DNA from 2 places in the Paenibacillus sp. NPDC056579 genome. Region 1 is predicted to be linked to the other one. Evidence: riboswitches for the same ligand, from Rfam matches in the RefSeq annotation. Region 1 holds a riboswitch; the other holds the start of a gene.
What was found. A riboswitch is a leader RNA that binds a small molecule or an ion and turns the genes downstream of it on or off. The one in region 1 is predicted to bind cyclic di-AMP.

Region 2: linked by a shared signal. The riboswitch ahead of ACFQ88_RS38120 (resuscitation-promoting factor) and the one ahead of ACFQ88_RS19945 (hypothetical protein) in region 1 are both predicted to bind cyclic di-AMP.

Annotation. Positions count from the first base shown of each region.
Region 1 covers NZ_JBHTVD010000005.1:47,091-52,583, forward strand. Annotated here, with positions in the region: gene ACFQ88_RS19925 (ABC transporter ATP-binding protein) at 1-271, shown strand, start outside; gene ACFQ88_RS19930 (ABC transporter permease) at 277-1,017, shown strand; gene ACFQ88_RS19935 (sensor histidine kinase) at 1,021-2,166, shown strand; gene ACFQ88_RS19940 (response regulator transcription factor) at 2,163-2,768, shown strand; cyclic di-AMP (ydaO/yuaA leader) riboswitch at 2,997-3,185, shown strand; cyclic di-AMP (ydaO/yuaA leader) riboswitch at 3,295-3,468, shown strand; gene ACFQ88_RS19945 (hypothetical protein) at 3,693-4,100, shown strand; gene ACFQ88_RS19950 (universal stress protein) at 4,147-5,493, shown strand, end outside.
Region 2 covers NZ_JBHTVD010000020.1:45,203-50,695, reverse strand. Annotated here, with positions in the region: gene ACFQ88_RS38130 (HD domain-containing protein) at 36-1,313, shown strand; gene ACFQ88_RS38125 (TatD family hydrolase) at 1,366-2,133, shown strand; cyclic di-AMP (ydaO/yuaA leader) riboswitch at 2,358-2,553, shown strand; gene ACFQ88_RS38120 (resuscitation-promoting factor) at 2,839-3,978, shown strand; gene rnmV (ribonuclease M5) at 4,082-4,627, shown strand; gene rsmA (16S rRNA (adenine(1518)-N(6)/adenine(1519)-N(6))-dimethyltransferase RsmA) at 4,634-5,493, shown strand, end outside.

The sequences.
Region 1 (5,493 bases):
CAAAGTGTCCGTTAGCGGACGGACGCTGTCGTTTACAGCGGGAGCGGGCGTAACGGACGAAACCGTCCGGCGTCTGCCTGGAGTCCGCCGGACCGATTGGCACGGGCGCAGAGTGAGCATTGTGAGCGATGATACGGATCTTCTCGTCCAGGCTATTGTGCTGCATGAGCTCGAAGCCAAAGATATCGAGATCCGAAGCGGCGGTCTGGAAGAGGCGTTCCAGCAGCTGGTGCATCATGAAGCCAAAGAGCAAGAATTTGAAAGGAGATGAACCTGATGACGGGCATGATAGCTCAATGCAAGGCGGAAATATTGCGTACGTTAAGAAACCGGAAATTCGTTGTGACGGCTTTGCTGATGCCGGCCATCTTCTACTTTATATTTACAAGCACGATGGATGCGAATATGAATATCGGCGGAATTCAATGGAAAGCGTATTACTTGATGTCCATGACTGTATTCGGAGTCATCGGGGGGAGTATGAACACGATCAGCATCCGGTTCGCGCAAGAGCGCAAGCAGGGCTGGGTACAGCTGCTGCGTATCACGCCGCTTCCGTCCGGAGCGTATGTATTTTCAAAAATCGCCGCTCAGTCGGTCATAAATCTCGGCACGATTGTGTTCATGTTTCTTATCGGCGGTCTGTTCAAAGGAGTGGAGCTAACGTTCGTACAGTGGCTTTCCTGCGGGTTGTGGATTTGGATCGGCATTCTCCCCTTTCTTGCTCTTGGAACGCTCATAGGGACTATCCGCAGCGTTGAGGTGGTACAAGTGATATCACAGGTGATCTTTATTGTCATGTCGGCGCTGGGCGGTCTTTGGATGCCCATTCAGTCCATGCCATCGCTAATGCAGCACATTGCGGAATGGCTTCCTTCGTACCGGTACGGACAAGGAGCGTGGAATATGGTGGCGGGAGCTTCTCCGGATTGGATAGGCATTGTTCTGCTTGCTGCTTACGCCGCCGTCTTTATGGTATTATCTTCCTATAGAATCAAGAGACAGGAAGCGATATAAGCGATGTTCAAGAAAGCGTCCGAGCCTTTCGGCAGCGGAATCAGTATTTTCCAAATGATTTGGCTGGTGTATATGGCTGCTCCCATCTACAGCATGCTGCAAAAGCCGGTTCCCGAAATGTGGATCGGTTTTCCTTTATTGATATTATTTGTGGCCTTAAATATCGCCTCGTATAGGGATGTGCCGCGCCGGCTCCTGTATGTGCTTCTGATGTACGGCATCGTGGTCTATTTATGCTTCCGCTACGATATCACCTTTTGGTTCATGGGCTTCTATGCGGCTCCGATCATCGGGCTGCTTCCCTCCAGGAAGCAATTTTACTCGGGCATGGCTGTTATGCTGCTCTTGTTTGTATTTGTATTCGGCTCACATACGCATCATTTCACCGGGAGCGATCTGGTGCTTATGATCCCTTCCTCGGCGCTGATGATCGGATTGCCGTTCATTCTCCGTGCCGGTGTGAGGTCAAGGGAGCTTAAGGCCAAGCTGCATTCGGCCAACGAGGAAATAGCAAGGCTTGTGCAAATAGAGGAAAGGCAGCGCATATCCCGGGATTTGCACGATACGCTGGGACATACGTTATCTTTGATCACGTTAAAAAGCGAGCTCGCGGAAAAGCTGGTGTTGAAGCAGCCGGAGCGTGCCGTACAGGAAGTCAGGGATATTCAGATGACGGCTCGCGCTGCGCTGAAGCAGGTGCGTGAGCTTGTATCGGGAATGAATGCGGTGACGCTGGCGGAGGAAATTCAGCATGCAGAACGGATATTAGCTGCAGCCAATATGGAGCTTACCGTGGAAGGAGATGCTTCGCAGATCAAAGCGTCGCCTGTCATCCAAAACATCCTCGGCATGTGTCTGCGCGAGGCGGTTACGAATGTCGTCAAGCACAGCAAAGCGACAGGCTGTGGGATTGTTGTGCAGGAAGACCGAAGCGAAATTACCGTCACAGTCCGTGACAACGGCGTCGGACTGCAGGTGGCGGCTGTCGCAGCATCGCCATCCGGCCATGGACTGGTAGGGATGAAGGAACGTCTCGACTTGATCGACGGCAGGCTGGAGCTGCAATCGGAACCGGGAAAAGGGACGCAGGTCACACTATCCGTACCCAATATCGTGAAGAATCAACAGGCAGGTGACAATAAACGATGAAAGTGATTATTGCAGAGGACCAACGAATGCTGCGGGGCGCCCTGAGCGCTCTTCTCGATTTGGAGGACGATATCGAAATCATCGGGCAGGCGGAGCAAGGGGAGGAAGCGCTGCGCATGATTGTGGAGCTGAATCCCGATTTGTGCCTGCTCGATATTGAAATGCCGCGGATGACCGGCCTCGACATCGCAGAGCGGCTGCAGGAGCTTGGGCATCCGTGCCGTGTCGTCATTTTGACGACGTTTTCCCGTGCCGGCTACTTTCAACGGGCGATGAAGGCGGGAGTGCAAGGGTACTTGCTTAAGGATTCCCCTATCGACGAGCTTAGCAGCGCGCTGCGCAAAGTTCACGCCGGGGGCAAAGCGATCAGTCCCGAGCTGGCCTTCTCGTTCTGGGAGGCGGCAGAAAATCCGCTCACGGATCGGGAACAGGAGGTGCTGATGCTGGTGGCCCAGGGCATGTCGGCGAATGAAATCGCCCGGGAGCTGTTCTTGTCGGGCGGCACGGTACGTAATTACGTATCGGAAATTATGCAAAAGCTGGAGGCAAAAAATCGGATCGAAGCCATCCAGATCGCCGAGAAAAAGGGTTGGCTGAAATAAAAGGGACAGTGAAGGGGCAACAAAGCATGCGACGGCTCGGACAAGGGGGCACGATTTACGAAAAATGCAGAATGAGTGAGCAGGAGGCAGTATTCTAGAGACCGATCTTTAAGTAAGCGTTACCATGATTTGAATTCGTTTTATATCATCGCACAAGTCCCTCGGGTGTTCTTTACAGAAAGGAGCAACAGGCGTAATATACAATTCATGATTTGTTAATGTAGTTTCGATTCTTGATCGCTCAATTTCCGTAACTGGAAAGCGGGGGAACCAACGAAGCGGTGCGCGTTCGGTGTGAGAGCCGTTCGGGTATTGCTAGGGGTGAATCCCAAGGCATTCGCAGCAATGCTTTGGGTAGGGCGACTCTCACCGCCCGAATCCGACAGCTAACCTCGTCAGCGTGGATAGACATGGCTTGTTTATAAGCAAAGCGGACATGTCAATGAGAGAGGATGATGGAGCTTGTGATCGTTTATTGCGGCCACAGGGCTTATGCCTCTGTGGTCTTTTTTGTGTTCAAACATAGCAAAATGAATCGCTGAGTCCTTGGGCTATAGGTCTTAAGGATCGGGGGAACCGACGAGCCAAACGGCTCATGGGGTGAATCTTGCAGCAGGAGCGGTTAATCCAGGGTGCAAGTAGGGCGACTCTCACGCCCGAATCCGACAGCTAACCTCGTAAGCGTATCGGGAGAGGCAACTAATATCGTGTGCAGGCACAGCGGAATGCTGTGCTCTTAAAGAAGCCGCGAGAAGAGTTCTCTTCTCGCAGGCTTCTTTTTTGCTGCCCTCGGAAACGGACGATACTAATTTTCGTTGCCGTCAGGGATGAGGCCAAAATTTGCGGGTATAAAAAAATGGCAGATTTGTGCGTCTCCCTGGGATAACGGTTGCCTCCTCAAGGGAGAATAGGAGGAAGAGAACAATGAACGCCACGCAAGAGTACATTCTTGTATCGGCACCAAACAAAACCGGAGAAAGCTTCATCCGGATGCTCATGTCCAAAGAAATTCCCTTCGCCGTCATAACAAACAGCAAGGGAGAGCAGGGCCGGCTCGCCCGGATTGGCGTAAAGCATATTATTTTCATTGATACGAACGAATATGAATCATGGGTGTTACCCGAGCTTCCCATCGGCAAAGTATTTTTATTCGAAAGCTCCTTAAATTTATGCTGCCGGTTTATTCAAATATGCAGAACGTGGACGTCCCAAGATATATGCGTTATCACGCACAATAGCAATCCGAGGCTCGTATATAAAGGCCTTGGAGCGGATGAAGTGATTCATACGCCTAGCCACGAAGTGTCCTTTTTGGTAGAGGGCAGGGTGTAATAGCTTGCCGGCAGAACGGTGTCATTTATCAATCCGGGAGGATGCCATGGAAACCTTTAGAGGGAAAACGCCGGAGGAAATACTGTTATCCATCTCCAGGCTCCATCGCGGAAGACTGAAGGTGTACATCGGCGCGGTCAGCGGCTCTGGCAAAACCTACCACATGCTCCGCGAAGGGCAGGCGCTCAAGCAGCAGGGGATCGATGTGGTTATCTGCGCGGTCTCGACGATGCAACGGCCGGAGACGGTAGAGCAAATAGGCGACCTGGAGCGGGTGCCGAGCATCCATTGGCACGGCAAGGAAGGCACGGAGAAGAAGGATTTGAATCTGGAAGCGCTGCTTAAGCGTAATCCCGAGGTTGTTCTGGTCGACGGCTTGGCCCACCGGAACCGCAAGGACGCCGGTTTCCCTACCCGCTTGGATGATATCAAGCAGCTGCTCAGCCATGGCATAAGCGTTATCACAACGATCAACGTGTATGAGCTGGAAGGAGCGACGGAGCTGGCCAAACGGTGGACCGGCATCGAAGTGCGCGAAACCGTACCTGCCGACACGCTGGAGCTGGCGGATGAGGTCGTGCTCATCGACGTGACGCCGGAAACGCTGTTGACCCGTGCTGCTGAAGGGCAAATGCGGCTTAGCTGCGAAGCGGATATTTACAAGCGGGGGAACCTGGCCGTGCTGCGGGAGCTGGCGCTTCGTCTTGTTGCCGAAGGCGTGAACGACACGCTGGAGAAGCACCGCGAGGAGATGGGGCTCCTGGGGCCTTCAGGTGCCGCGGAGCGCATTCTCGTGTCCGCGCAATACCATTGGAACGGATCGATCCACGTGCGCCGCGGACAGCAGATCGCCAAGCGGCTGAACGGCGAGCTGGTCGTCGTAACCTTCAAGGGGAAGCGGGAGATGACCAAGGAGGAGACCGCCTTCAAACGGTCGATCGTGAAGCTGACCGAGAAGGTAGGCGGAAGCTTCGAGGAGCTTCCTTTGGGCTCGCGCCGGGCACTCCCGAAGCGTCTGGTTGACTATGCGATCGAGCACAATGTAACGAGAATCGTCATGGGCCATTCCAAGCAAACGCGCTGGCAGGAGCTGTGGCAAGGCTCGATCGTTCACGACATGCTGAAGCGGACGAAGAATATCGACATCTTCATCGTTGCGGACCGGGCGGAGCATGAGGGAGAACGGATTCTTCCGGCCCGGATGACAAGGCAGGCGGACGATCCTTACCGCCGGCTCAGCATGAAGGAAGTGGAGAAGCGGATCCAGCAGATCAAACGGGGACGGCTTAAGGTATATATCGGTGCCGCGCCCGGAGTAGGCAAAACCTATACGATGCTGCGAGAAGGCAACGATCTGCTGCGCAAAGGCGTATCGGTGAAGATCGGCTTGCTG
Region 2 (5,493 bases), on a different contig from region 1:
TTTGTCGAATGCAACCAGGCTAAGGGGGAACCGACATGTCGAATCCATTGCGCGAAGAAAAAGTTTTCAAAGACCCTGTGCATAAATACATCTACGTGCAGGATCAGACCGTATGGGACTTGATTAATACCAAAGAATTTCAGCGCCTGCGCCGCATCCGGCAGCTGGGTACGTGCTTTTTGACCTTTCATGGAGCCGAGCACAGCCGGTTCTCCCATTCCTTGGGCGTCTACGAAGTCACCCGCAAAATCATCTCGCAGTTCGAACGCAACGGCTACGAGGATTGGCCGAGCGACGAGCGGCTGCTCAGCTTGTGTGCAGCGCTGCTGCATGACGTCGGGCACGGACCGTTTTCCCATTCCATCGAAAAAACGTTCGGCACGAACCACGAGGAATGGTCTTGCCGGATCGTTCTGGGAGACACGGAAGTGAACCGCGTGCTGAAGCAGGTATCCCCGTCATTTCCGCAGAAGGTGGCCGGTGTCATCGCCAAAACCTACAATCAGGAAATCGTCATCAGTCTCGTGTCCAGCCAACTGGATGCGGATCGGATGGATTACTTACTGCGCGATGCTTATTTCACCGGGGTCAATTACGGCACCTTCGACCTCGAGCGTATATTGCGGGTGATGCGTCCGTTCCAAGGGCACATTGTCGTCAAGGAAAGCGGCATGCACGCGGTGGAGGACTACTTGATGTCCCGTTACCAAATGTACTGGCAGGTCTACTTCCACCCGGTTACCCGCAGCGCCGAAGTGATTTTGCATAATATTTTTCAAAGAGCGAAACAGTTATATGAAGAAAACTACGCCTTCTCGTTTATGCTGCAGCCGCTGTTAAGCTTGTTCCGTCGTACGCTGACCGTAGAGGAGTACCTGCTGCTCGACGAAGCGTTCATGCAGACCGTGCTGATGCAATGGTCCGGCGAAGCCGATCCGATATTGTCCGACCTGTGCTCCCGTTTCTTAAACCGCAGGCTGTTCAAATATGTCACGCTGGAGCGGATTGATGTACAGCTGATCGAGCAGCTTCGTGATGCGATGACGGCTCTCGGAATCGATCCTGCGTTTTATCTCGAAATTGATTTCCCTTCGGATCTTTCGTATGATGTGTATCGTCCGGGCGAGCATGACGAAAAATTGCCGATTTTGCTGCTGGACCATAAAGAAGGGCTGACAGAAATTTCGCGCAAGTCGGAAATTGTCCGTTCAATCAGCGGCATCCACATGGGGAAATACCATCTTTATTTCCCGGAGGAGCTGCTCAGGGCTGACCTTAAGCCGGAGCACCGGAAGCTGCTTGGCGTAGAATAAAGCGCAGCAGCCTCATCCATACAGACTTCAATAAAGGAGACTTTGTTTACATATGCTGACCGATACGCACACACATTTAAACGCACCGCAATTCGATGAAGATCGACACGAGGTCATCCGGCGCGCGCAAGAGAACGGAATCAGTCGAATCGTCAATGTCGGATTTAACCGGGAAACGATCCCCACCTCGATCGCATTGGCAGAGCAATATGATTTCATTTATTCGACCGTGGGCTGGCATCCTCAAGACGCCAAGGATATGACGCCGGAGGACCTGAAGTGGATCGAGCAGCTATGCTCCCATCCCAAAGTCGTCGCTATCGGCGAGATCGGCCTGGATTACTACTGGGATACGTCATTCAAAGACGTGCAGGACCGCGTATTTCGCGAGCAGGTTCGGCTGGCCCGTAAATTGAACATGCCGATCGTTATCCATAACCGTGACGCGCATCAAGATATTATCCGTGTTCTCCGTGAGGAGAAGGCGTCGGAGGTCGGCGGCGTCATGCACTGCTTCTCGGGCAGCTGGGAGACGGCGAAGATGTGTCTCGATATGAACTTCTACATCTCGTTCGGCGGGCCGGTTACTTTCAAGAACGCCAAACAGCCGAAGGAAGTGCTTGAAAAGGTTCCTCTCGATCGGCTGTTGGTCGAAACCGATGCTCCATATTTGACTCCGCATCCTCATCGCGGCAAAAGAAATGAAACTGCGTATGTGAAATTAGTCGCAGAAACCGCTGCTCAAATCAAAGGGTTAACCTTGGAGGAGCTGGCTCACGCGACTACTAAAAATGCAGTTAGATTATTCGGTTTGGAGTAGAGGAATCCGGGGGTCAGGACAGCCCTTTTTTCGTCGAAATCGTGATAATTAAAGAAAATTGGTTAAAACAGTAAGTCAGTGCAAGAAAAATAAGGGTTTTCTTTTTGAAACTGCTAAAATTTGTTTGAATTGAACAAAAACGGACCTTTTTTGGCGAGTTTGTATACTTTACAACTTTATATCCGACAGCGTAAACTCAATATTAACTTAATACGATTACCAGATTTCCACTATCGCTGAGTTTCCGTAAGGGAAACGGGGGAACCGTAAGCTGACCTGTCTCGAATTTCAATAAGACTAAGGTCACAATTTCTGGGGTGAGTCTTGGTGAGGATGAACGGCTAACAATCCGATACCAAGTAGGGCGACTCTCAAGTCCGAATCCGTCAGCTAACCTCGTAAGCGTAAGAGAGAGGTAACGATTGTCGTGTGCTTTATTTCATTTTGATGAAATAACGAAAAGTCACGGGAAGAGTCCTCTTTCCGATGACTTTTTTTATGTTCTCCCGTTCATTGTGATACGAATCCGACAACATAACGACCGAATACCGGGGAGGTGCTGGCCGCACGCAGGAAGAAACGATATGGCCCGTAGGTTGCAGCCCTTAGTTGAATTAACGAAAGATTGCAAAACTTAAACCATAGTCGCGTCAGATGAAATCATGCGAAACACTCGACGGCGGGGCTTTGAAGGAGGACCGACAAGTGGGAGCTATTCAACACGAGCAAACCCATGTAAGACGATCATCCAGCATGTCCTTCGCATTGCGATGGAAGCATGAAAACTTGCGTTTGATATCGAAAGCAGCACTCATTTCATTCGCTTTGACTTTCATGTTTTTGATGATGTTATACGGTACGGCTACCAAGAAGGTATCCGTAGTTGTGAACGGACAGGAAACCGTTGTGTATACGAAGCAATGGGATCTGCAGCGTTTACTGGATGAGCAGAAGATTACTGTTGGAGAGCACGATAGGCTCTCGGCAGCGCTGGATTCGAAGGTGAAGAACGGTGACCGGATCACCATCGAGCATGCCAAGCCGCTTCAGCTTACGGCTGACGGCGAGCAGAAGACGCATTATACCGTTGCCACGACGGTAGGGGATGCTCTCAAAGATTTGAACGTCACGGTTGGGGAGCTGGATAAGGTAAATCCGTCGCTGGATGCCGAACTGCCTCCGAGCGGTGAGATTCAAATTGTCCGGGTCAAGAAAGAAATGGAAGAGGTTTCGGAAAAAGTAGCGTTTAGCGTAGTGAAGAAGAACGATCCGCAGCTGGTAAAGGGCAAAGAACAGATAGTGCAAGAAGGGCAAGAGGGCGTAGTCCTCAAAACTACGGAAAAGGTTTATGAAGATGGAGTCTTGGTCTCCGAGCAAGTGGTTGGTGAGAAGGTCCAAACGGAAAGCGTCAATAAAGTGGTCGCTATCGGGACGAAAAATCCGGTAGTCGTGTTGTCGGCGTCATCGCCGAATCTTCAAGAAGTAACCAAAGGCGGTGTGTCTTTTGGCGTGAAGCAGGTCATCAATAACGTGACCTTGACTGCATATACGGCAAGTGTAGCTTCTACGGGCAAAAGCGCGGAGCATCCGCAGTTCGGTATTACTTCATCGGGTACGAGAGTAACGGAAGGTCGAACAATTGCAGTGGATCCCAAAGTGGTTCCCCTGGGCTGGTGGGTTTATATCGATGGGCTTGGCTTCCGCAGAGCGGAGGATACGGGCAGCGCCGTGAAAGGCAACGTCATCGATGTGTATTTCGACAGCGGTTCTTATGCTAACAAATTTGGCATGAAGCGTGGGTATACGGTCTATGTCATTGGACCGAAGAAGCCGACGGCGGACTAAGGACCTGCAATTAGGGCAGACTCATAATATATAGGGTAACGGATGAGAAGAGGGATACCTCTTCTTTTTTCTGTGGTTGGCTTTCCAGAAAGAAGGTTGTAAGATGATAAAGGAAATTATTGTCGTTGAGGGCAAGGACGATACGACAGCCATTAAACGGGCGGTAGACGCCGAAACGATCGAGACCGGCGGGTCGGCGATCAATAAAGAGGTCATCAAAAGAATTCGCCTCGCGCAGCAGCGCCGGGGAGTGATCATATTAACCGATCCGGATCATGCGGGAGAGCGGATACGTAAAATCATTACGGCTCAGGTCAAAGGGTGCAAGCACGCTTTCATCACGCAGGAGGAAGCGACGAGCAAAGGCGATATCGGCGTCGAGAACGCGTCCGTGGACGTGATCCGCAAGGCGCTGGCAAACGTGCGCACCGATTATGAGGCGGAGGAGTCCGATATTACGTGGGAAGACCTTATCAACGCCGGGCTGATCGTTCATAATCAGGCGTCCGCGAGACGGATGGTAATGGGGAATCTGCTCGGGATCGGGTATTGTAACGGAAAGCAATTTTATAACCGCTGCCGGATGTTCCGCATTTCGCGGGAGGAATTCGCCGAGGCGTGGAAGCAACTTGAGGAAAAAGAGGGCTAGGAAACGATGGATACGATAAAACCAGGATTGACGGAGGATATTGCCTCCCCCAAAAAGACAAAAGAGCTTCTCCAGAGGCACGGCTTCACGCTGAAGAAAAGCTTGGGTCAAAATTTTCTGATTGACCCGAATATACTGCATAAGATCGTCTCTGCCGCGGGGCTTGACGCCGCCAAGGGGGCGCTGGAGATCGGCCCGGGCATCGGGGCTTTAACGCAGCAGCTGGCGAAGCTGGCCGGACGCGTCGTCGCCGTCGAGATCGATCAGCGGCTGCTGCCGCTGCTGGAGGAGACGCTCCATGCGTATCCCAACGCAAGCGTTGTCCATGGAGACGTGCTGAAGGTCGATCTGAAACAGCTGTTTCAGGATTACTTTGCAGGCGTGGATAAGGTTAGTGTCGTAGCGAACCTGCCGTATTACATCACGACGCCGATTATTATGAAGCTGCTCGAGGACAAGCTGCCGCTGGAGAATATCGTCGTTATGATCCAGAAGGAAGTGGCCGAGCGGATGTCGGCTAAGCCGGGCGGAAAAGATTATGGCAGCCTGAGCATCGCGGTGCAGTATTATTGCGAGCCGGAGATCGTGACGATCGTGCCTCACACCGTGTTCATTCCGCAGCCGAACGTCGATTCCGCTGTGATCAAGCTGAAGGTGCGGGAACAACCGGCCGTCGAGGTGCGCGACGAGGCGTTCTTCTTCGACGTCATCCAGTCCTCCTTCGTTCAGCGCAGGAAGACGATTTACAATAACCTGGCGTCGCGGTTTTTCACCAAGGAGACAAAGGGGCGGCTCGAGCCGATATTGCAGGAGGCGGGGATAGAGCCTTCGCGACGCGGAGAGACGCTCTCGATGGAGGAATATGC